Regions from separate parts of the Streptomyces sp. NPDC048637 genome, predicted to be linked through region 2. Evidence: predicted binding sites of a transcription regulator. Region 2 holds the regulator's gene; each other region holds the start of a gene.
What was found. The regulator HrcA, encoded in region 2, represses chaperone genes, less so after heat shock. The targets are predictions, from matches to a motif close to TTNGCACTCNGNNNNNCNGAGTGCNAA.
Positions count from the first base shown of each region.

Region 1: the regulator HrcA is predicted to act here: its motif matches at 2,489-2,515, upstream of groL (chaperonin GroEL).
Region 3: the regulator HrcA is predicted to act here: its motif matches at 2,976-3,002, upstream of AB0C46_RS11385 (FmdB family zinc ribbon protein).

Region 1 covers NZ_JBEZHQ010000018.1:31,807-39,315, reverse strand. Annotated here, with positions in the region: SAM riboswitch class I at 1-47, shown strand, start outside; gene thrC (threonine synthase) at 65-1,345, shown strand; gene AB0C46_RS22340 (MoaD/ThiS family protein) at 1,424-1,702, shown strand; gene AB0C46_RS22335 (cold-shock protein) at 2,126-2,329, shown strand; gene groL (chaperonin GroEL) at 2,681-4,306, shown strand; gene AB0C46_RS22325 (hypothetical protein) at 4,477-4,785, opposite strand; gene AB0C46_RS22320 (FG-GAP-like repeat-containing protein) at 5,025-6,500, shown strand; gene AB0C46_RS22315 (PTS transporter subunit EIIC) at 7,264-7,509, opposite strand, start outside.
Region 2 covers NZ_JBEZHQ010000014.1:113,676-121,184, reverse strand. Annotated here, with positions in the region: gene AB0C46_RS19690 (ATP-binding SpoIIE family protein phosphatase) at 1-155, shown strand, start outside; gene hemW (radical SAM family heme chaperone HemW) at 208-1,440, shown strand; gene AB0C46_RS19680 (Uma2 family endonuclease) at 1,544-2,128, shown strand; gene AB0C46_RS19675 (DUF3097 domain-containing protein) at 2,106-2,939, opposite strand; gene AB0C46_RS19670 (MBL fold metallo-hydrolase) at 2,972-3,706, opposite strand; gene hrcA (heat-inducible transcriptional repressor HrcA) at 3,901-4,917, shown strand; gene dnaJ (molecular chaperone DnaJ) at 4,918-6,054, shown strand; gene AB0C46_RS19655 (nitronate monooxygenase) at 6,151-7,239, shown strand; gene AB0C46_RS19650 (16S rRNA (uracil(1498)-N(3))-methyltransferase) at 7,236-7,509, shown strand, end outside.
Region 3 covers NZ_JBEZHQ010000006.1:106,236-113,744, forward strand. Annotated here, with positions in the region: gene AB0C46_RS11375 (potassium/proton antiporter) at 1-1,283, shown strand, start outside; gene AB0C46_RS11380 (MFS transporter) at 1,600-2,901, shown strand; gene AB0C46_RS11385 (FmdB family zinc ribbon protein) at 3,014-3,349, shown strand; gene AB0C46_RS11390 (S-methyl-5'-thioadenosine phosphorylase) at 3,461-4,294, shown strand; gene mscL (large conductance mechanosensitive channel protein MscL) at 5,064-5,564, shown strand; gene AB0C46_RS11400 (hypothetical protein) at 5,605-5,862, opposite strand; gene AB0C46_RS11405 (MepB family protein) at 6,161-6,730, opposite strand; gene AB0C46_RS11410 (GNAT family N-acetyltransferase) at 6,888-7,385, opposite strand.

The sequences.
Region 1 (7,509 bases), on a different contig from region 2:
GTGCCAAATCCGTCTCGCGACGAGATGCGCCGCGAGGAAGATGAGGAGAAAGGGCCTCGCCTCCATGGCTGTGCAAGTCACCGAAAACACCCCCGCCGTCGCTCTGGGTCCCGCCGCAGCCCTGTCCTGCCGCGAGTGCGGACAGCGCTTCCCGCTCGGCCCGATCTTCGCGTGCCAGGAATGTTTCGGGCCGCTCGAAGTCGCGTACGACCTGCCGAGCGGCGACCCCGAGAGCCTGCGGAAGCAGATCGAGGCCGGCCCGAACAGCATCTGGCGCTACGCCCCGCTGCTGCCCGTCCCCACCGACGTGGCCGAGAAGCCGAACCTGAACCCCGGCTTCACCAACCTGGTCAAGGCCGACCGGCTCGCCGCCGAGCTGGGCGTCACCGGCGGTCTGTACGTCAAGGACGACTCCGGCAACCCGACGCACTCCTTCAAGGACCGCGTCGTGGCGATCGCCGTCGAGGCCGCCCGCGCCTTCGGCTTCACCACTCTCTCCTGCTCCTCCACCGGCAACCTCGCCGGTGCGGTCGGCGCTGCGGCCAGCCGGGCCGGTTTCCAGTCCTGCGTCTTCATCCCGCACGACCTGGAGGCCGGCAAGGTCGTCATGGCCGCGGTCTACGGCGGTGACCTGGTGGGCATCGAGGGCAACTACGACGACGTCAACCGCTTCTGCTCGGAGCTCATCGGGGACCCGCTGGGCGAGGGCTGGGGCTTCGTCAACGTCAATCTGCGGCCGTACTACGGCGAGGGTTCCAAGACCCTCGCGTACGAGATCTGCGAGCAGCTGGGCTGGCAGCTCCCGGACCAGATCGTCATCCCGATCGCGTCCGGCTCACAGCTCACGAAGATCGACAAGGGGCTCAAGGAGCTGATCGCCCTCGGCCTGGTCGAGGACAAGCCGTACAAGATCTTCGGTGCCCAGGCGGAGGGCTGCTCGCCGGTGTCCACGGCCTTCAAGGCCGGGCAGGACGTCGTGCGCCCGCAGAAGCCGAACACCATCGCCAAGTCGCTGGCGATCGGCAACCCGGCCGACGGTCCGTATGTGCTCGACATCGCGCGCCGTACGGGCGGTGCCGTGGAGGATGTCAACGACGAGCAGGTCGTGGACGCCATCAAGCTGCTGGCCAGGACGGAAGGGATCTTCGCGGAGACCGCGGGCGGCGTGACCGTCGGCGTGACCAAGAAGCTGATCGAGGAGGGTCTGCTCGACCCGTCCCTGACCACCGTCGTACTCAACACGGGTGACGGCCTCAAGACACTTGACGCGGTCGCCCCGACCTCCGGGCCCACGGCCACGATCCGTCCGAACCTGGACGCGTTCCGCGCGGCCGGCCTCGGCTGAGGCCGCCGGCCCGTCCGGTGGACGAGGCCGCGCCACAGCCCCCCGAACTCGTACTCCGTATCCCTGGAAGGCAGAACCATGAGCGTCAAGGTCCGCATCCCCACCATCCTCCGCACGTACACCGGTGGCCAGGCCGAGGTCCCCGCCGAGGGCGCGACCCTCTCCGAGGTGATCGCCGACCTGGAGCAGAACCACCAGGGCATCGCGGCCCGTGTGCTGGACGACGCCGGCAAGCTGCGCCGCTTCGTGAACGTGTACGTCAACGACGACGATGTGCGCTTCGAGCAGGGCCTGGAGACGCCGACCCCGGACGGCGCCGGCATCTCGATCATTCCGGCGGTGGCCGGCGGCTGCTGATTTGCGCCAACTCTTCTCCTGCATGACCGGAATTGCCCCGTCCGCCAGAAAGCGGACGGGGCAATTCCGTGTTGTGAAAGGAGATACCATTGGGGTGATCCCCCTCCGGATATCACCGTGAGCGTGCCGAACGCATATGTGTTCGCGACCAGTTGTGTCCAAAGTGTGGGCGGTATTTGTCGCCTAGGTGCGCTATGCCCGGCCCGACTTGCCCTGGAGAACCGGGATTTCGCCGCATATTGCCGATTCTCCGGCGCCAGATTTCTCGTCCGATTGACCTGTTGCTCTGGGCATCTGTGCAGATACATTCAGCGGCGGTCGACGCGTTCCGGCGCACACCCCACGGGCCTTTCGCGGGGTGAGGTCTGACCCGGGTCCGCGGAGTGCGGTCCTGCGCAAGGGCCAGTAATAGGGGAGTTAGGCATGGCTCAGGGCACCGTCAAGTGGTTCAACGCGGAGAAGGGGTACGGCTTCATCGCGGTCGACGGTGGTGCGGATGTTTTCGTCCACTACAGCGCGATCCAGATGGACGGCTACCGCACCCTTGAGGAGGGTCAGCGGGTCGAGTTCGAGATCTCGCAGGGCCAGAAGGGGCCGCAGGCGGACATGGTCCGGGTGGCCGGCTGAGGCGCCGACCAACTGCTGCGTGAGGAAGGCCCGTACCCCTGAGGGGGGTACGGGCCTTCGGCTGTGTGCCCCCGGTCGGCCGCCCTCCGCCGTCAGCCGGGTGGGCGGGACGCCATCCGGGCGCTTGCACTCGCACCCCACGAGTGCTAATCATTGGCGTTAGCACTCTCCCAGTGAGAGTGACAAAGAAGGACCGGGTCGGTGAGGCCCGTAGGCCGCGTGGGGCAAGGAACCACACAGGTCTGCAGGCCGTCCGTCGCGGGCGCCAGCGCGGTCCGGAGCAATCCTTCCCCAAGCTCTCAACTGCGTTCGAGCAGGGGAGACCCCATTAGTCCGGGAGGACCACTTCACATGGCCAAGATCATCGCGTTCGACGAGGAGGCACGGCGCGGTCTCGAGCGCGGGATGAACCAGCTCGCCGACGCCGTCAAGGTCACCCTCGGCCCCAAGGGCCGTAACGTCGTCCTCGAGAAGAAGTGGGGCGCCCCCACGATCACCAACGATGGTGTTTCCATCGCCAAGGAGATCGAGCTCGAGGACCCGTACGAGAAGATCGGCGCCGAGCTGGTCAAGGAGGTCGCGAAGAAGACGGACGACGTCGCCGGTGACGGCACGACGACCGCGACCGTCCTGGCCCAGGCCCTGGTCCGCGAGGGCCTGCGCAACGTCGCCGCCGGCGCCAACCCGATGGCCCTCAAGCGTGGTATCGAGCGTGCCGTCGAGGCCGTCTCCGCCGCCCTGCTGGAGCAGGCCAAGGACGTGGAGACCAAGGAGCAGATCGCTTCGACGGCCTCCATCTCCGCCGCTGACACCCAGATCGGCGAGCTGATCGCCGAGGCCATGGACAAGGTCGGCAAGGAAGGCGTCATCACCGTCGAGGAGTCCCAGACCTTCGGTCTGGAGCTGGAGCTCACCGAGGGTATGCGCTTCGACAAGGGCTACATCTCGGCGTACTTCGCCACCGACATGGAGCGTATGGAGGCGTCGCTCGACGACCCGTACATCCTCATCGTCAACTCCAAGATCGGCAGCGTGAAGGACCTGCTGCCGCTCCTGGAGAAGGTCATGCAGTCCGGCAAGCCGCTGCTGATCATCGCCGAGGACGTCGAGGGCGAGGCCCTGTCGACCCTGGTCGTCAACAAGATCCGTGGCACCTTCAAGTCCGTCGCCGTCAAGGCCCCGGGCTTCGGTGACCGCCGCAAGGCCATGCTCGGCGACATCGCCATCCTCACCGGTGGCACCGTCATCTCCGAGGAGGTCGGCCTCAAGCTGGAGAACGCCGGTCTCGAACTGCTCGGCCGCGCCCGCAAGGTCGTCATCACCAAGGACGAGACCACCATCGTCGACGGTGCCGGCGACAGCGAGCAGGTCCAGGGCCGCGTCAACCAGATCCGTGCCGAGATCGAGAACAGCGACTCGGACTACGACCGCGAGAAGCTCCAGGAGCGTCTGGCGAAGCTGGCCGGCGGCGTGGCCGTCATCAAGGCCGGTGCCGCCACCGAGGTCGAGCTCAAGGAGCGCAAGCACCGCATCGAGGACGCCGTTCGCAACGCGAAGGCGGCCGTCGAGGAGGGCATCGTCGCCGGCGGTGGCGTCGCCCTGCTCCAGGCTTCCTCGGTCTTCGAGAAGCTGGACCTCGACGGTGACGAGGCGACCGGCGCCAACGCCGTGAAGCTCGCCCTGGAGGCCCCGCTCAAGCAGATCTCCGTCAACGGCGGCCTTGAGGGCGGCGTCGTGGTGGAGAAGGTGCGCAACCTGGCCGTCGGTCACGGTCTGAACGCCGCGACCGGTGAGTACGTCGACATGATCGCCGAGGGCATCATCGACCCGGCGAAGGTCACGCGCTCCGCGCTGCAGAACGCCGCCTCCATCGCGGCGCTCTTCCTCACCACCGAGGCCGTCATCGCCGACAAGCCGGAGAAGGCCGCCGCGGCGGGCGCTCCGGGCGGCATGCCGGGCGGTGACATGGACTTCTGATCCTCTGGATCAGAACGCTGATCCTCTGGATCACACGTCCACACGTACGTCGGGGCGGCACCCTCCTCTTGGGGGGTGCCGCCCCGACGGCGTTCTTCGGGGCGGGCTGCGGGGTTTGCGGGGGGCCTGTGGGGTTTCCGGCGGGCGGTCTGCTGTGGGAAGGGGCGCGATCAGGGGCGCCGTGCCTGCTCCTTGCGCCGGATGAAGCAGCCCCCGACGCACAGGCCCCCGCTCACCGCCAGCAGGACGGCGCCGCCCACGGTGGCCGGTTCCGGCGGGGTGTCGAGATCCAGGTCCAGCGTGCTCTCGTAGGCCTGGACCACCCTGATGCCGTGCGCACCGGGCAGTTGTGGCGGCGGCACGTACGGCGGTGGCATCTCGCTCCAGAGCAGCATTGTCACGCCGCCGACGGCGAGGACGAGAGCGGTGCCCGCCACGATCAGCCTGGCGCGCCACGGGCGGCGTAACCGGATCCCCATGCGCCGAGCCTACTGTGCCCCGCCGGTACGGACCCCGGCCCGGACCTACCCCGCCACCCACACCTCTACTTCACGCCGTCTTCACTACTCCACCACAACCCTCCCCGCCCCTCATGGGTCTCCTGTGCGCCAACTGCCGTACGGGCATGGGAAGAACGCCTTCTGCTGCCCACGGCCGTCCGGCCCACCATTCAGCAGTGGATGCCCCGCGCATCCCGCAGGCAGCAGGAGAGCCCCGCATGCCCAAGCACCTCCGTATGACCCTGGCCACCGCGGCCGCCACCGCGCTGGCGGCCGGCCTGCTGACGGCCGCCACCGGCACCGCCTCCGCCGCGGACCGCGCCGCGTCGGCCGCCAACGGCCGCCAGGGCGACTTCAACGGCGACGGCTACCGCGATCTCGCCGTGGCCGCGCCCGCCGCGACCGTCGACGGAAAGAAGGCGGCCGGTGCCGTCACCGTGTTCTACGGTTCGGCGCACGGCGTGGACGCCTCCCGGCACACCACGTTGAGCCAGAACTCCCCGGGCGTGCCCGGCGCGGCCGAGGCCGACGACTTCTTCGGCGGAAGCCTCGCCGCCGGCGACTTCAACTCCGACGGCTTCGCCGACCTCGCCGTCGCCGCCCCGCACGAGGATGTCGCGGCCGACGCCGACGGCGGCACCCTGCAGATTCTGTGGGGCGCGTCCGGCGGCCTCTCCGGAAAGGGCAGCGCCACTCTCGCCGACCCCGCCCCCACCCTGCACGACCGTTTCGGCGCCGCGCTGGCCGCCGGCGACTTCGACCGCGACGGCAAAGTCGATCTGGCGGTTGGCGCCTCCTCCGCCACGCTGCATCTCTTCAAGGGCGGTATCAGCAAGGCCGCGAAGCCCGGCGCCCACACGGCCCTCGCCCTGCCCATCGTCGGCGAGGCCACCAACGGCATCCTCCAGCTGACCTCCGGCGAGGTCACCGGCCAGGGCTACTCCGATCTGGTGGTCAGCGCCTACGACAGGGAAGCGCCCCACTTCAGCACCAATTACTACCTGCCCGGCACCCCGGCCGGCCTCTCCGGCAGTCGCGTGAAGCGCCTGCCCGGCGGCTTCATCACCGCCATCGGCGATGTCAACGGCGACGGCTTCGGCGACCTCGTCACCGGCATGACCTTCGACGACCGGATCCCCGGCAGCACCAAGGGCGGCAAGGTCACTGTCATCCACGGCTCGGCGGGCGGTCCGCGTGTGGAGCTGACCGACACCATCACCCAGGAGTCCGGCGCGATACCCGGCAGCTCCGAGAAGGGCGACAACTTCGGCTTCGAGGTGACCCTCGGCGACATCAACGGCGACGGCCTGCAGGATCTGGCCATCGGCGCCGCGTACGAGACCCTCGACGGCGCGAGCAAGGCCGGTGCGGTGACCGTGCTGCGCGGCTCCCCCTCCGGCATCGACACCGCGCACCACATCCAGTACTTCCACCAGAACTCCCCGGGCGTCCCCGGCGCCAACGAGAAGGACGACCTCTTCGGCGGTGAGGTCTTCCTCTCCGACCTCAACGGTGACAAGAAGGCTGACCTGACCGTGGGCGCCGTCTACGAGGACGGCGGCAACGGCGCCCTCACCACCCTGCCCTCCGACGGCACCCGCCTCACCACCACCGGCTCCCGCTTCATCTCCCCGCCCGCAGCCGGCATCTCCACCGCGGGCGCCCCGGAGTTCGGCAGCATTGTGGTGGGGTGAAGGGTGAAGGGTGAAGGGTGAGGGGTGAGGGGTGAGGGGTGAAGAGGCGGGGGCCGGAGGTGCTTTGGTGAAGGCTTTCGCGTAACGGGCTATGTCAATTTCGCATTCTGCGGGATCTGCTTTGGGTGGGTCTTTGAGCGGGTCTTTGGGCGGGTCTTTGGGCGGGTCCAGGATTTTGCGAGGGAGAACTGGCGTCGGATCCTCCCTTCCCCCATCGCGGTGAACAATTTTGTTCGGGGTGTTCTGGGTTCCCGAAGCAGGTGTATCGACCTCGCGCTGATCTCGTGGGTCGGCCGCTCCGAATGCCTATTCGGCTGGGAGGGGAATTCCGGGGAGGGGGGTACCGCTCCGCGGGGGCCCGCTGCTGTTGGCGGTAGTCCTGTCAGTGGCCCTGCCGGTAGCCCTGCCGAAAGCCCCTGCCAGTAGGCGTCCGGTGGGAGTCGTTCGCCCTTGGAAATGCGGGCGCTCTCGGGGAGGCGTGAGCGGTACTCGGTGGGGAGGTGCGTCCGATCGTCGCGATATCGCCATGGGAGAGCTGTCGGATATCGGTGATCTCGTCATCGGGTTTTCTTCCAGCTCCCCTTCAACTGTTGACGTATCGTCAGCGACTCTCGCCTGCGGTCACTGGTTGCGCAAGGAGTGAAGCGGAGAGTGATGGAATGGGGCAATGCGGCCGATGGTTGGATGCCATGGAGGGGTGGGCATTAGCGCGTCGGCCAGGCAATATCTGGCATTTTGGGGCGGCTCGTGAGTTCCGCTCAATTCACGGTGTTCCCAGGCCGGCCGGTGTTCCGAGTGGGGTGGGGCTTCCTGTGGTTGTCGGGTCGGGCTCTGCGGCTGCGGGGGTGGGGGCGCTGTCAGGGTCGGCGTCCAGCTCTGCCCGCATCTGTTTGCTGAAGCCGAAGAAGTAGGTGGCGAGGAAGCCGACGAGGTAGCCGACGGCCAGGCCCAGGGCGTAGACGGTGAGGGTGGTGGTCAGGGTGTGGTTGCCCTTGACCAGGGGGAACAG
Region 2 (7,509 bases):
ACGGACTGGCCACCGCGCTCGCCGCGGGCGCCGGCCTGGGTGCCACCGCCCTCGCGGACCACATCCGCAGCACCGTCCACGCCTTCGGCCCCACCCCGCCCGACGACGACCTGGCCCTGCTGGTCCTGCAGGCCTCGGGGCACGGGGTGTCCTGAGGCACAGCGGCGCCGGACGGGTACCGCCCCGCCATGACGGACAATGGTTCCCATGCCTTCCGCACTGCCTGATGGTGAGCCGATGCCCGAGGACGGGGCGCTGCCCGGTCATACGCCGGCCGATGCCGCCGGACGCCCCCTCGGCTTCTATCTGCATGTGCCCTACTGCGCGACCCGCTGCGGCTACTGCGACTTCAACACCTACACCGCGAGCGAGCTGCGCGGTTCCGGCGGCGCACTGGCCTCGCGGGACAACTACGCCGACACCGTCGTGGAGGAGATCCGGCTGGCCCGCAAGGTGCTGGGCGACGATCCGCGCCCGGTCGAGACGGTCTTCGTCGGCGGGGGCACCCCGACCCTGCTGCCCGCCGCCGATCTCGGCCGGATGCTGGCCGCGATCCGCGAGGAATTCGGCCTCGCGGATGGCGCGGAGATCACCACCGAGGCCAACCCGGAGTCCGTCGGCCCCCGCTACCTCGACGAACTGCGCGCGGGCGGCTTCAACCGCGTCTCCTTCGGCATGCAGAGCGCCCGGCAGCACGTCCTGAAGATCCTCGACCGTACGCACACCCCGGGCCGCCCCGAGGCCTGTGTCGCCGAGGCCCGCGCGGCCGGCTTCGCGCACGTCAACCTCGATCTGATCTACGGCACCCCGGGCGAGACCGACGACGACTGGCGGGCCTCCCTCGACGCCGCGATCGGCGCCGGCCCCGACCATGTCTCCGCCTACGCCCTGATCGTCGAGGAGGGCACCCAGCTGGCCCGCCGGATCCGCCGCGGCGAGGTCCCGATGACCGACGACGATGTGCACGCCGACCGCTACCTCATCACCGACGAACGCCTCGCCGCGGCCGGTTTCACCTGGTACGAGGTCTCCAACTGGGCGACCACCGACGCCGCCCGCTGCCGCCACAACGAGCTCTACTGGACCGGCGCCGACTGGTGGGGCGCCGGCCCCGGCGCCCACAGCCACGTCGGCGGCGTCCGCTGGTGGAACGTCAAACACCCCGGTGCCTACGCCCAGGCCCTCAGCGAGGGCCGCTCCCCGGGCGCCGGCCGGGAGCTCCTGTCGGCCGAGGACCGCCGGGTCGAACGCATCCTCCTGGAGCTGCGGCTGGCCGACGGCTGCCCGCTGGACATCCTCGCCCCGGCGGGCGCGCGGGCGGCGGCGCGGGCGCTGGCGGACGGGCTGCTGGCGGCCGCTCCGTACGAGGCGGGCCGGGCCGTGCTGACGCTCCGGGGACGGCTGCTGGCGGACGCGGTGGTGCGGGATCTGGTGGACTGAGAACGTGCAGTCCTCGAACGAGTGAACCGATGCGAAGGGCCTGTGGGCCCGCCTAGGCTGCTCCTAGCCTGTGCCGTATACACGGCGACGGGAAACGGAGGCCATGGAGATGACCGCTGTGGATGAACGCCGGATGACGGAGCTCTTCGAGAACCTTGAGGTTCCCGAGGGCATCAAGATGGAGCTCCTCCGGGGGGAAATCGTGATGATGGCAGGGCCTGATCTGGTCCACAACCGGATCGTTCGATCCGTGGCGCTGCAGCTTCCCAGCGACCGCTGGGAATGGCTGATGACCCAGGACATCGACATTCTGAGCGAGCAGAGTGAACCGGTGCCCGATCTCGTGGTGCTGAAAAGCGACGCCGGACCGGAGTCCGGGCGGCTGCTGCCGTCCGAAGTGGTCACGATGCTCGTCGAAGTCGTCTCCAAGAACAGCGTGGACCGGGACTACGGAATCAAGCGCTCGATCTACGCCGCGGGCAAGGTGCCCGCCTACCTGATCATCGATCCCATCGTGGCCCACTGCGTCCTGCTCACCGAACCTGTCGGCGGCGGTGATGAGGCCGACTACAGGGTCCAGCGGATCACCAAGTTCGGCGACTCCGTGCCGCTGGACCTGCTCGAGCTGGAGCTGGACACCGGCGAGTTCGGGACGCTCCCCGGGGTCAGGCCGCACCGCCGGCCGTGACGAAGTCGATCAACTCCTCCACCCTCCCCAGCAGCGCCGGCTCCAGGTCCTTGTAGGACCGCACGCAGGACAGGATCCGCTGCCAGGCGGCCCCCGTGTTCTCCGGCCAGCCCAGGGCCCGGCACACGCCCGTCTTCCAGTCCTGGCCGCGCGGGACGGACGGCCAGGCCGGGATGCCGACCGAGGACGGCTTCACCGCCTCCCAGACGTCGATGTAGGGGTGGCCCACCACCAGCGCATGATCACCGGTCACCTCGGCCGCGATACGGGACTCCTTCGAGCCGGGCACGAGATGGTCGACGAGGACGCCGAGGCGGGCGTCCGGGCCGGGGGCGAAGCCGCGGACGATCGCCGGCAGGTCGTCGATGCCCTCCAGGTACTCCACGACGACGCCCTCGATGCGCAGGTCGTCGCCCCACACCCGCTCCACCAGCTCGGCGTCGTGCCGGCCCTCCACATAGATGCGCCCGGCGCGGGCGACCCGCGCGCGGGCGCCGGGCACGGCCAGCGACCCGGACGCCGTACGCGCCGGAGCGGTGGCCGCCGGCCTGCCCTGGGGGCGTACGAGCGTGACCACCCGCCCCTCCAGGAGGAAGCCGCGAGGCTCCATGGGGAAGACGCGGTGCTTGCCGAAGCGGTCCTCCAGGGTGACCGTCGGGCCCTGTGCCGTCTTCTCGCAGCGGATCACCGCGCCGCAGAAACCCGAGGTGACCTCCTCGACGACCAGATCGGGATCGGCGGGTACCTCGGGCGCGGGGCGCTGCTTCTTCCACGGCGCGGTGAGGTCGGGGCTGTAGCGCTTGCTCTGCATGGGGGCCTGTCCGTCGGGTGAGCGGGCGGTGGTCAGGAGGGGGCGACGCCGAAGCGGGCGGCGAGGGCGTCCCGTTGGGCGCGGACGAAACGGGCGTCCACCACGGCGCCATGGCCGGGCACATACCGCGCGTGCTCGCCGCCGAGGGCCAGCAGCCGGTCCAGGGCGCCGGGCCACCGCTGCGGCAGCGCGTCCGGGCCCGCCTGGGGTTCGCCGGACTCCTCGACCAGATCGCCGCAGAAGACGATCTCCGGGGACCCGCCCCGGCCCGGTACCAGGACCGCCAGATCGTGGGCCGTGTGACCGGGACCGACATTGGCGAGCAGCACCTGCCGGTCGCCGAGCTCGACGGTCAGCTGGTCGTGGACGTGGTGGTGCGGGGCGACCAGCAGATCGGCGGCCTCGGCGGCCGCGTCGCGGTCGACGCCGTGCCGTATCGCGTCGTGCCGCAGCTCGTCTTTGCCGCGGCGCAGCAGCTCGCCCAGTCCGGCCGCGCCGAAAACCTCGACGCCCGCGAAGGCGGCGGTGCCCAGGACATGATCGAAATGGGGGTGGGTGAGCGCGATATGCGTCACTTCCCGGCCGAGCACACCGCGGATCGCGCGCCGCAGATCCGCGCCGTCGCGCAGGGTCGCTCCGGTGTCGACGATCATGACGCCGGCCGTCCCCGCGATCACCCCGATCGTCTCGTCCCACCTCGGCATCCGGCGTCTGGCGACACCGTCACCGAGCTGTTCCCAACCGGCCTCTTCCCAAGCACTGTGCATACCGAGACGCTAGCGCCATCGCGATAGCGTTGCCCGACAGATCGGCCGAACACGGTCATCGGGCGGGTGCTGTGCGCGGCTGCCCTTGCCGTGTCCGTGCTACTCGGCCGTACACTGGCTCCGGGTCTGGCACTCGGCCCGTGTGAGTGCCAGGAGAGTCGAGACGGCGGACGGCCGGACTGGAGGTGCGCGGGATGCTCAGCGAACGCAGGCTCGAAGTGCTGCGCGCCATCGTCCAGGATTATGTGGGGACGGAGGAGCCGGTCGGCTCCAAGGCCCTCACCGAACGCCATCAGCTCGGCGTCTCCCCGGCCACCATCCGCAACGACATGGCGGCCCTGGAGGACGAGGGTTTCATCGCCCAGCCGCACACGAGTGCCGGGCGGATCCCGACCGACAAGGGCTATCGCCTGTTCGTCGACAAGCTGGCCGGTGTGAAGCCGCTGTCCAGCCCGGAGCGGCGGGCGATCCAGAATTTCCTCGACGGCGCCGTCGACCTCGACGACGTGGTGGGCCGCACGGTCCGCCTGCTGGCGCAGCTGACCCGGCAGGTCGCGGTCGTGCAGTACCCGTCCCTGACCCGGTCCACGGTCCGGCATGTCGAGCTGCTGGCCCTGGCCCCGGCCCGGCTGATGCTGGTGCTGATCACGGACACCGGGCGGGTCGAGCAGCGGCTCATCGACTGCCAGGCACCGTTCGGCGAGACCTCCCTGGCGGATCTGCGGGCCCGGCTCAACAGCCGGGTCGTGGGGCGCCGGTTCGCGGATGTGCCGCAGTTGGTGCAGGATCTCCCGGAGTCCTTCGAGCAGGACGACCGCGGCACGGTCTCGACAGTGCTGGCGGTGTTGCTGGAAACTCTGGTGGAGGAGACCGAAGAGCGGCTGATGATCGGCGGTACCGCCAATCTCACGCGCTTCGGGCATGACTTCCCGCTGACCATCCGGCCGGTGCTGGAGGCCCTTGAGGAGCATGTGGTGATGCTCAAGCTGCTCGGGGAGGCCAAGGACTCGGGCATGACCGTACGTATCGGGCATGAGAATGCCCACGAAGGCCTGGCGTCCACATCGGTCGTCACGGTCGGCTACGGTTCGGGCGACGAGGCAGTCGCCAAACTCGGCGTGGTCGGACCGACCCGCATGGACTACCCCGGAACGATGGGAGCGGTACGCGCAGTGGCACGTTACGTCGGACAAATCCTCGCGGAGTCGTAAGTGGCCACGGATTACTACTCGGTCCTCGGCATCGGACGCGACGCCTCGCAGGACCAGATCAAGAAGGCCTTCCGTCGGCTGGCGCGCGAGCTGCACCCGGACGTGAACCCGGATCCCAAGACCCAGGAGCGGTTCAAGGAGATCAACGCCGCTTACGAGGTCCTCTCGGACCCGCAGAAGAAGCAGGTCTACGACCTCGGCGGCGACCCCCTCTCGCAGGCGGGCGGCGGTCAGGGCGCGGGCGGCTTCGGCGCCGGCTTCGGCAACTTCTCCGACATCATGGACGCGTTCTTCGGCACCGCGTCGCAGCGCGGGCCGCGCTCGCGCACCCGCCGCGGCCAGGACGCCATGATCCGGCTCGATGTCGAACTCAACGAAGCGGCCTTCGGCACGACCAAGGACCTCCAGGTCGACACCGCCGTCGTCTGTACGACGTGCAGCGGCGAGGGTGCGGCGCCGGGTACCTCGGCGCAGACCTGTGACATGTGCCGCGGCCGCGGTGAGGTCTCGCAGGTCACCCGGTCGTTCCTGGGCCAGGTCATGACCTCGCGGCCGTGCCCGCAGTGCCAGGGCTTCGGCACGGTCGTGCCGACGCCGTGCCACGAGTGCGCGGGCGACGGACGCATCCGCTCCCGCCGCACGCTGACCGTCAAGATCCCGGCCGGTGTCGACAACGGCACCCGCATCCAGCTCGCGGGCGAGGGCGAGGTCGGCCCCGGCGGCGGCCCCGCCGGTGATCTCTACGTGGAGATCCACGAGCTGCCGCACGCGGTCTTCCAGCGGCGCGGCGACGATCTGCACTGCACGGTCACCATCCCGATGACAGCGGCGGCGCTGGGCACGAAGTGCCCGCTGGAGACGCTGGACGGGGTGGAGGAGATCGATGTCCGGCCCGGTACCCAGTCCGGCCAGTCGATCCCGCTGCACCAGCGCGGTGTGACCCATCTGCGCGGCGGCGGCCGGGGCGACCTCATCGTCCATGTCGAGGTGCAGACGCCTTCCAAGCTCGACCCCGAGCAGGAGGAGGTGCTGCGGCGGCTGGCCAAGCTCCGCGGTGAGGAGCGGCCCACGGGGCAGTTCCAGCCGGGGCAGCAGGGGTTGTTCTCGCGTCTGAAGGATGCGTTCAACGGGCGATAGCCCAGGTCGGCCCGGGGGTCGCGGAGGTTCCCCGGGCCCGTTCGGCAGCCACCGCCCCGGTTCGGGGCGGTGGGGTGGGCGTGACACGATGTGCTCATGCCCACCGCACTGACCGATCTCTGCCGCTACCCGATCGTGCAGGCCCCGATGGCGGGAGGCGGCTCCGGACCCGAGCTGGCCGCCGCTGTCTGCGGCGCCGGCGGTCTCGGCTTCCTTGCCGCCGGCTACAAAACCGCCGACGGCATGTATCAGGAGATCAAACAGCTGCGGTCGCTGACCGACCGGCCTTTCGGCGTCAATCTCTTCATGCCGCAGCCCTCGCTGGCCGACAGCTCCGTCGTCGAGGTCTACCGCGAGCAGCTGGCCGGCGAGGTCACCTGGTACGAGACCGATCTGGGCGAAACCGACGGGCCCATCGACGACGGCTACGAGGCCAAGCTCGCGATACTGCGGGAGGACCCGGTGCCGGTGGTGTCCTTCACCTTCGGCTGCCCCTCGCGCGCCGTCCTCGACGCGTTCGCCAAGGTCGGTACGTACACCATCGTCACGGTCACCACCGCTGCCGAGGCGCAGGCCGCGCAGTGGTCGGGCGCGGACGCGGTGTGTGTGCAGGGCGTGGAGGCCGGCGGCCACCAGGGCACCCACCGGGACAATCCGCACGCGGACGGGACCGGCGCGGGGCTGGGACTGCTGGCGGCGCTCGGCCAGGTCCGTGAGGCCGTGCAGATTCCGATGATCGCCGCGGGCGGGCTGATGCGCGGGGCGCAGATCGCGGCCGTGCTGGCCGCCGGGGCGACCATGGCGCAGTTGGGCACCGCCTTCCTCGCCACCCCCGAGTCGGGCGCCAACCCGCTGCACAAGCAGGCACTGACCAACCCCCTGTTCACACATACGGAGTTGACCCGGGCGTTCTCCGGCCGGCCGGCCCGCGGGCTGGTGAACCGCTTCATGCGCGAGCACGGCCCGTACGCACCGGCCGCCTACCCGGCCGTCCACTACCTCACCTCCACCGTGCGCAAGGCCGCGGCCAAGGCGGGCGACGCCCAGGGCATGAACCTGTGGGCGGGGCAGGGGCACCGGCTGGCGCGCGAGCTGCCCGCCGGCCGGCTCGTGGAGGTCCTGGCGGTCGAACTGGACGCGGCACGCGCCGCGTTGAACCTCCCCGCCACCGGACACGCCTCATGACCGCGCCGGTCTTCCTCGTCGAGTCCCTCGCGGGCGCACGGGCCGGCGGCACGCTGACCCTGGACGGTCCCGAGGGCCGGCACGCGGTCTCGGTGCGGCGGCTGCGGGCCGGCGAGGAGGTCGTCCTGACGGACGGGCACGGCACCGGCGCGTACGGCACGGTCGCCGCCGTCGAGGGCAAGGACCGGCTCACCGTCGCGGTCACGGAGCTGCGCACCGAGGACCCGCCCGGTCCCACGATCACCGTCGTCCAGGCGCTTCCCAAGGGCG
Region 3 (7,509 bases), on a different contig from region 2:
TGGGCACCAAGTGGAAAGAAATCAAACCGGCACTGCCCCGGGCGGCAGTGCTTTCGACGGTCGGCGTCGCGGTGAGCGTGGGGGTCACCGCGGCCGGAGCGCACTATCTGGCCGGGCTCGACTGGCGCCAGGCGCTGCTGATCGGCGCCGTGGTCTCCTCCACGGATGCCGCGGCCGTCTTCTCCGTGCTGCGCAGCGTGCCGCTGCCGGCCCGCCTGACCGGTGTACTGGAAGCCGAATCCGGCTTCAACGACGCCCCCGTGGTCATCCTCGTCGTCGCGTTCTCCACCGCGGGACCAGTCGAGCACTGGTACGCCCTGCTCGGTGAGATCGCGCTGGAGCTGGCGATCGGCGCCGCCATCGGCCTGGCCATCGGCTGGCTCGGCGCGTACGGCATGCGTCATGTGGCGCTGCCCGCGTCCGGGCTGTACCCGATCGCCGTGATGGCCATCGCGGTCTCCGCGTACGCGGCCGGTGCCCTGGCGCACGGCTCCGGCTTCCTCGCCGTCTACCTGGCCGCGGTGATCCTCGGCAACGCCAAACTGCCGCACTCACCGGCCACCCGCGGCTTCGCCGAGGGCCTCGGCTGGCTCGGCCAGATCGGCATGTTCGTCCTGCTGGGCCTGTTGGTGACCCCGCACAACCTGATCGACGACATCGTCCCGGCGCTGTTGATCGGCATGATCCTGACGATCGTGGCCCGGCCGACGTCCGTGTTCGTGGCGCTGCTGCCGTTCCGGGTGCCCTGGCGGGAGAAGACCCTGCTGTCGTGGGCCGGGCTGCGCGGCGCGGTACCGATTGTGCTGGCCACCATCCCGATGGTGGGCGATGTTCCCGGCAGCGAACGGGTCTTCAACATCGTCTTCGTCCTGGTCGTGGTCTACACCCTCATCCAGGGGCCGACGCTGCCCTGGCTGGCCAAGCGGCTGCGGCTGGGCGAGGACGAGGAGGCCGCCGACCTGGGCATCGAGTCGGCGCCCCTGGAGCGGCTGCGCGGCCATCTGCTGTCCATGTCCATCGGCCCGACGTCCCGTATGCACGGCGTCGAGGTCGGCGAGCTGCGGATGCCCGCGGGTGCCGCGGTCACCCTCGTCGTACGGGACGGCTCCAGTTTCGTGCCCGCGCCCTCCACGGTGCTGCGGCGCGGCGACGAGCTGCTGGTGGTCGCCACCGACCCGGTGCGCGACGCGGCGGAGCGGCGGCTGCAGGCGGTCTCCCAGGGCGGCAAGCTGGCCGGCTGGCTGGGGACCGGCGGCCCCTCGGGGCGGCGCGGCCACCACTGACGTCCCACCGAAGCTCCGGGGCCGGAGATGTGCTGTATCTCTCCACGGATACCAAGGGATTCCGTGTGAAGCCCTGACCAATCCCAGGGCTTCACACGCCACGGCCTGTAGTATGAAAACGCAACATCGACGAACCAACTCTGCCTGATGCAGAGCTGGCGCGACCGCTCGGCGGCCGCGGTCCCCCTGCCTTACGCAGCCACCTCTCCGGTGCGGACCACGCGGTATCACTCGGTCCTGCGCGAGAGGACAGCTCTCGGCGCGTACCCATGACGACCTCGCGGGTGGCGCTACCAGGCGGCAGAAAGGCCCGGCCGTGGCATCCGCGGTCAAGGACTCCCGTTCCGGATACGGATCACTGCTCCGCACCCCTGGTGCATGGACATTCCTGCTGCCCGGCTTTCTGGCCCGGCAGCCCTTCGCCATGCTGACGATCGGCATCGTGCTGCTCGTCGAATCCACCACCGGCTCCTACGGCACCGCCGGCGCGGTGTCCGCCGCGACCGGTGTCTCGATGGCCCTGTTCGCCCCGCAGAACGGCAAGCTCGCCGACCGCTTCGGCCAGCGCGCGGTGCTGATCCCCGGCGTCCTGGTGCATGTCACCGGTGTCGCGGCGCTGATCGCCCTCGCCCTCGCCCACGCCCCCCTGTGGGCGCTGTTCGCGGTGGCGGTCCCCACGGGCGCCTCGACGCCGCAGGTCGGCCCGATGGTGCGGGCCCGCTGGGCCGCCCGGCTCGGCGGCAGCCCGCTGATGCCGACGGCCGCCGCCTTCGAGTCGGTGACCGACGAGTTCACCTTTGTGGTCGGCCCGGTGCTGGCGACCGCGCTGTGCACCGGCGTCCACCCGGCGGCCGGGCTGGTCGCCGAGGCCGCGCTGACACTGGCCGGCGGGCTGCTGTTCGCCGCGCAGCGGCGCAGCCAGCCGGCCGTGCACCGGGCGCAGTCCGGTGACCGGCCCCGCGTCTCGGCGCTGTCGGTGCCCGGCGTACGCGTCCTGATCGTGGCGTTCCTCGGCATCGGTGCCGTCTTCGGCGGTATGCAGGTCTCGCTGACGGCGTTCACCCACCACATCGGGCAGCCCGGCATCAGCGGTGTGCTCTACGGGATCTTCGCGGGCGGCAACATGCTCGCCGGTGTCGCCTGTGGCGCCATCGCCTGGAAGATCGGCCCGCGGCGCCGGCTGCTGGTCGCCTACGGGCTGCTGACGCTGGCCACCACCCCGCTGTGGGCGGTCACCGCGGTGCCGCTGCTGGGCGCCGTCGGCCTGGTCGTCGGCCTGTGCATCGCCCCGGCCCTGATCACCGGCTTCACGCTCGTGGAGTCGCTGGTGCCGGCCGCCGCCCGCACCGAGGCCTTCACCTGGCTGACCGGTGCGGTCGCGCTGGGCCAGGCAGCCGCGACCACCTCCGCCGGCCAGCTGGCGGACCGCTTCGGGCCGAGCACCGGATTCCTGGTGCCGCTGGCCGGTACGGCGCTGGCCCTGACGGTGCTGCTGGCGCTCCGCGCCCACCTGCTGCCGCACTCCTCGACCGTGGCCGCCGCCGGCCCCGCGCTCGGCGCCGACGCCCAGGTCCCGGCGGTTTCCTACGACCGGGAAAGGGAGCTGGCGCGCGCCTGACCGAGCGTGGAGTCGGTCACCGTCCGCCGGTCACGGTGGACTGGCGGGCGGGAATACTGCAATATGGAGCGTCGTTAGCACTCATCGAGTGAGAGTGCCAGGAGGAAGACAAGTGCCGACCTACCAGTACCAGTGCACCGAGTGCGGCGAGGGCCTCGAGGCGGTGCAGAAGTTCACCGACGACGCGCTCACTGAGTGCCCCGCCTGCAACGGACGCCTCAAGAAGGTGTTCTCCGCGGTCGGCATCGTCTTCAAGGGCTCCGGCTTCTACCGCAACGACAGCCGCGGCTCGTCGTCCAGCAGCAGCCCCGCGAAGAGCTCCTCGTCGGGCGCGACGTCCTCCTCGGACTCGTCGAGCTCCTCGTCCGGCAGCTCCGACAGCAAGCCCTCCGCCCCGGCCACCACCTCGTCGGCCGGCAGCACCTCGGGCACCAGCTCCGCCGCCTGACCCGCACTTCTCCGGACCCCGCCGTCACCGAAGGCGGGGTCCGTCGCTCACGGCTTTCTTTCCTCTCAGACCCACCCTCCCCCGCCACCGCGCCCCGATAGTGTGACCGGCATGGCTGACGCGGAGATTGGCGTTATCGGCGGATCGGGCTTCTACTCCTTCCTCGACGACGTGACCGAGATCACAGTGGACACCCCGTACGGGCGCCCGAGCGACTCGCTGTTCGTGGGAGAGATCGCCGGCCGCCACGTCGCGTTCCTGCCCCGGCACGGCCGCGGCCACCACCTCCCGCCGCACCGCATCAACTACCGCGCCAACCTGTGGGCGCTGCGTTCGCTCGGCGTACGCCAGGTTCTCGGCCCGTGCGCGGTCGGCGGACTGCGCCCCGAATACGGCCCCGGCACCCTCCTGGTCCCCGACCAGCTCGTCGACCGCACCAAGGCCCGTCCCCAGACCTACTTCGACGGCGAGCCCCTCCCCGACGGGAGCGTCCCCAACGTCGTCCATCTGGCCTTCGCCGACCCGTACTGCCCCACCGGGCGCCGGGCCGCCGTCTCGGCAGCCCGCGGCCGGGACTGGGAGCCGGTCGACGGCGGCACCCTTGTCGTCATCGAGGGCCCCCGCTTCTCGACCCGCGCCGAATCGCGCTGGCATGCCGCACAGGGCTGGTCGGTGGTCGGCATGACCGGCCACCCCGAAGCCGTCCTGGCCCGCGAACTGAGTCTCTGCTACACCTCGTTGACCCTGGTCACCGACCTGGACGCGGGCACCGAGACCGGCGAGGGCGTCTCCCACGACGAAGTCTTCAGGGTCTTCGCCGAGAACGTCGGCCGGCTGCGCGAGGTCCTCTTCGACGCGATCGCCGGCCTCCCCGACAACGCCGCGCGCGACTGCCTGTGCACCGGCGCCCACACCGGCTGGGACCTGGGCATCGACCTGCCGTAACGCCCCAGGACGCTCGGCCTCCCTCAGGACGCTCGGCCTCCCCCTCCCGGGTGGCCGAGTTGTCCACAACGGCGGGGTCGTCCACAGCCCGGAGCGGGCGGGCGGAGCCTTCCGGCACGGTGGTGATCAGCGGTTCACCCGACCCCTCATCACCACAGGCGGTACCACCATGCCCCGCACCTCTCCCGCTCCTTCGCCCTCCCCCGCTCCTTCGCCCTCTCCCCCTCCCTTTTCCCTTACCGGCCCCGATCTCCTCTCCCTGCCGCTCCCTGCTCCCCCGCCATGTGAAGTACCGCACTTCACACCGGTGCGGGCCGGTGGCGGCCGGCACCGATGGGGACGGACCACGCGACAGCGCTTACTGGCCGCCGGCCTGGCGATGACCGCCGCAGCACTGGCCGGCGGGGCGTCGTACGGTGCCGTACGAGACGCTCCCGCCCCCGGCTGCCCGTCGGCGGCGGCCCCGGGAGGGCAGTGACCATGCCCCAAGATCAAGTGGCGTCTGCCCTCACCCCACGCGAGACTGCTGCGAATGGCGGGGCACCCGCCGCGCGCCAATGGGGGCGCGCCCACCGCACCGGTACCGCGGTATCCGTCCACGGAGTCCGCACGATCGGGCCCCTCCGCCGGAACCACCGGTTCCGTGCAGACGCACCGGTCATTCGATGGTGCGTGTCACACGACTGGACACCTCTGCCCTGCCCTGCCGTAAGTTGCGGTGCTGATTGTTGGTGCACCGTCCGTAGTGAGCATGGAAAGAGGCTGTCAGGTGAGCAAGGGCGTCCTGCAGGGATTCAAGGAATTCCTGATGCGCGGCAACGTCATCGAACTCGCGGTCGCGGTCGTCGTCGGTGCGGCCTTCACCAACATCGTCAACGCGGTGGTGAAGGGCATCATCAACCCCATCGTGGGCGCGCTCGGTTCGCAGAACCTCGATCACTACCAGTCCTGCCTGACCGCCACCTGCGCCAAGGATCCGAAGACGGGCGCATTCGCCGACGGGATCTACATCCTCTGGGGCTCGGTGCTCAGCGCCGCCCTGACGTTCCTGATCACCGCCGCGGTCGTCTACTTCCTCATGATCCTTCCGATCAACAAGTGGAAGGAACGCCAGGCGGCCAAGCAGCCGGTCGACGGCGCCCCCGCGGACCCGACCGAGATCGAGCTGCTCACCGAGATCCGCGATGCGCTGATCGCCCAGCGCACCGGCTCGCCGTCCGCGCCCGCACCCACCTCGGGCACCATCGGCACGCAGAAGACCCACGAGTAACAGGCGCCCACGGCCGGCAGACGCCGCCCCCTCGCCTCGCTCAGAGGTGGTGGGGCGGCTTTTCGTCGAGGAAGCGGGCGAGGTCGGCGGCGCTGTCACCACTCGCCGGGCGCTCGCCCCAGCCACGGTCGGTGTCGTCCGAGGACTGCTGGCTCAGCGGGTCGTCGAAGATCAGCTTCGCCGCGGGCCTGGGCGCCACCGGGCGCGCAGCGGGCGGGGGCGCGGGGGCGGGGGCCTGCTCGGCGTCGGAGGCGTCCTGATGCGCGGGGGCCGACTCGGGTTCGGGGGTGGTGCTCACCTCTCCAGAGTACGGGCGGGCCGGGAGCGGTCACCGCTCAGCGTGGGCCCACAGCCCCCTTTCGGCCGTAGCGTCCCTGGACGAGCGCGGGAGGGGGAGCGGGCGCGGAGCGGGGAGGGGTCGCGGGCGCGGAGTGGGGAGGGGTCGCGGGCGCGGAGTGGGAGCGTGGCAGCTGCCCGTCCATGGGGGCCACACGGTCCCGCGTGGTGGCAGGGTCTGACGGTCATGGGGGCAGGGTCCGACGGTCATAGGGGGTGTTAGGGCCCGTCGGCCACGGGGGGGGGTAGGGCCCCGTCGGTCACGGGTGATGGAGCGCCTGGGCGCGGGCCATGTCGAGGGGCCCGTCCTCAGGGATCTGCAGGAAGTGGTCCGCCTGCCACGCCTGTGTGGTGCGGGCCTGCCGATTGGTGGTCTCCACCCACGGCGGGTAGATGCGGAAAGCCCGCTTGCCGCCGGAGCCATTCCTGGAAACGATGCCTCGTGCACAGAGCACCTCGCGCGGAAAGACGAAGTGCCCGAAGTGGTGGCCCTCGCGGGTGCTGATGACGAAGAGATCTACCGGATCCTCGGAGTCGAACGGCTGAATCGGCCCGCCGGGGCTCCGCTTCCACACCGTGACGAACTGGCCGACCTTCGTCGGGGTGGTCTTGGCAACCCGAAACCTGACGGAGGAGCCGTCGAGAGTGAACTCATGTGCCGCGTACTCGGCGCTCTCCGCTTCGGGGATCGGCCGTGAGCAGGTGAACCCACAGGGGTCGTAAACCAACGTCTTCGCCGCGAGGAGCTCAGCATGCAGGGATTCCCCCTCCGGCCAGCGCTCGGGAACCGCAGGCCGACACTCCGAGGATTCTTCGGGCTTTGTCGTCATTCCTCCATCGTTTCATTGCCGACCGTAGGCCATATCGGCGGGATATCAATGGCCACGGAGGGCGGCGCTGGGCAACCAGGGGTGCCCGGTCGGGTGCGGTGGGCCGTGGTGGGCAACCAGGGGTGCCTGGTCGGGTGCGGTGGGCGGTGGTTCGCTCTCAGGCCGCGCCGGTCAGGGCCAGCTCGCCGACGACCTGATCGCCGCTCATCTCCCCGGTCGGACGGAATCCGAGCCCGAGGTAGAACCGCTCCGGCCCGTGCTCACCCGGAACCCAGCTCACCGTCACCCGACCCTGCCCCCGCCCCCGCCCCCGCCCCCGCCTTCGGACCTCTGCACACACGGACTCCACGGCGAACCGGCCATACCCACGGCCCTGATGTTCGGCGGCGATGTTCAGTCGCCAGATCCCGGAGCGCAGCCGGTCCTCCGGGTTGTCAGGGTCGAATCGCACCAGGAAGAAACCCATGACGAAGCCCACGAGTTGCTCACCGTCCAAGATCAACCGAGGCCAGGCGACCTCGGGTTGCGCATACGCCTCGGCCAGCGACCGCACCACCGGCGCCACCAGCCCTTCCTGGTCAGGTCGCACCTTCAGCCGGCATGCGGCCTCGACGTTGTCCGGTGTGACCTTCTCCAGGCGCAGCGTTGACGTCATAGCGGGAAACGTACCGGCCGGGTGTCGGGAGCACGACGCAATAAAAGTCGTCTGCTGGACCGCCCCCACACCGCCATGAGCAGGAGAAAGTCGTCCGGCAAAGCGGTGTGAGCGGGTGAGGAGG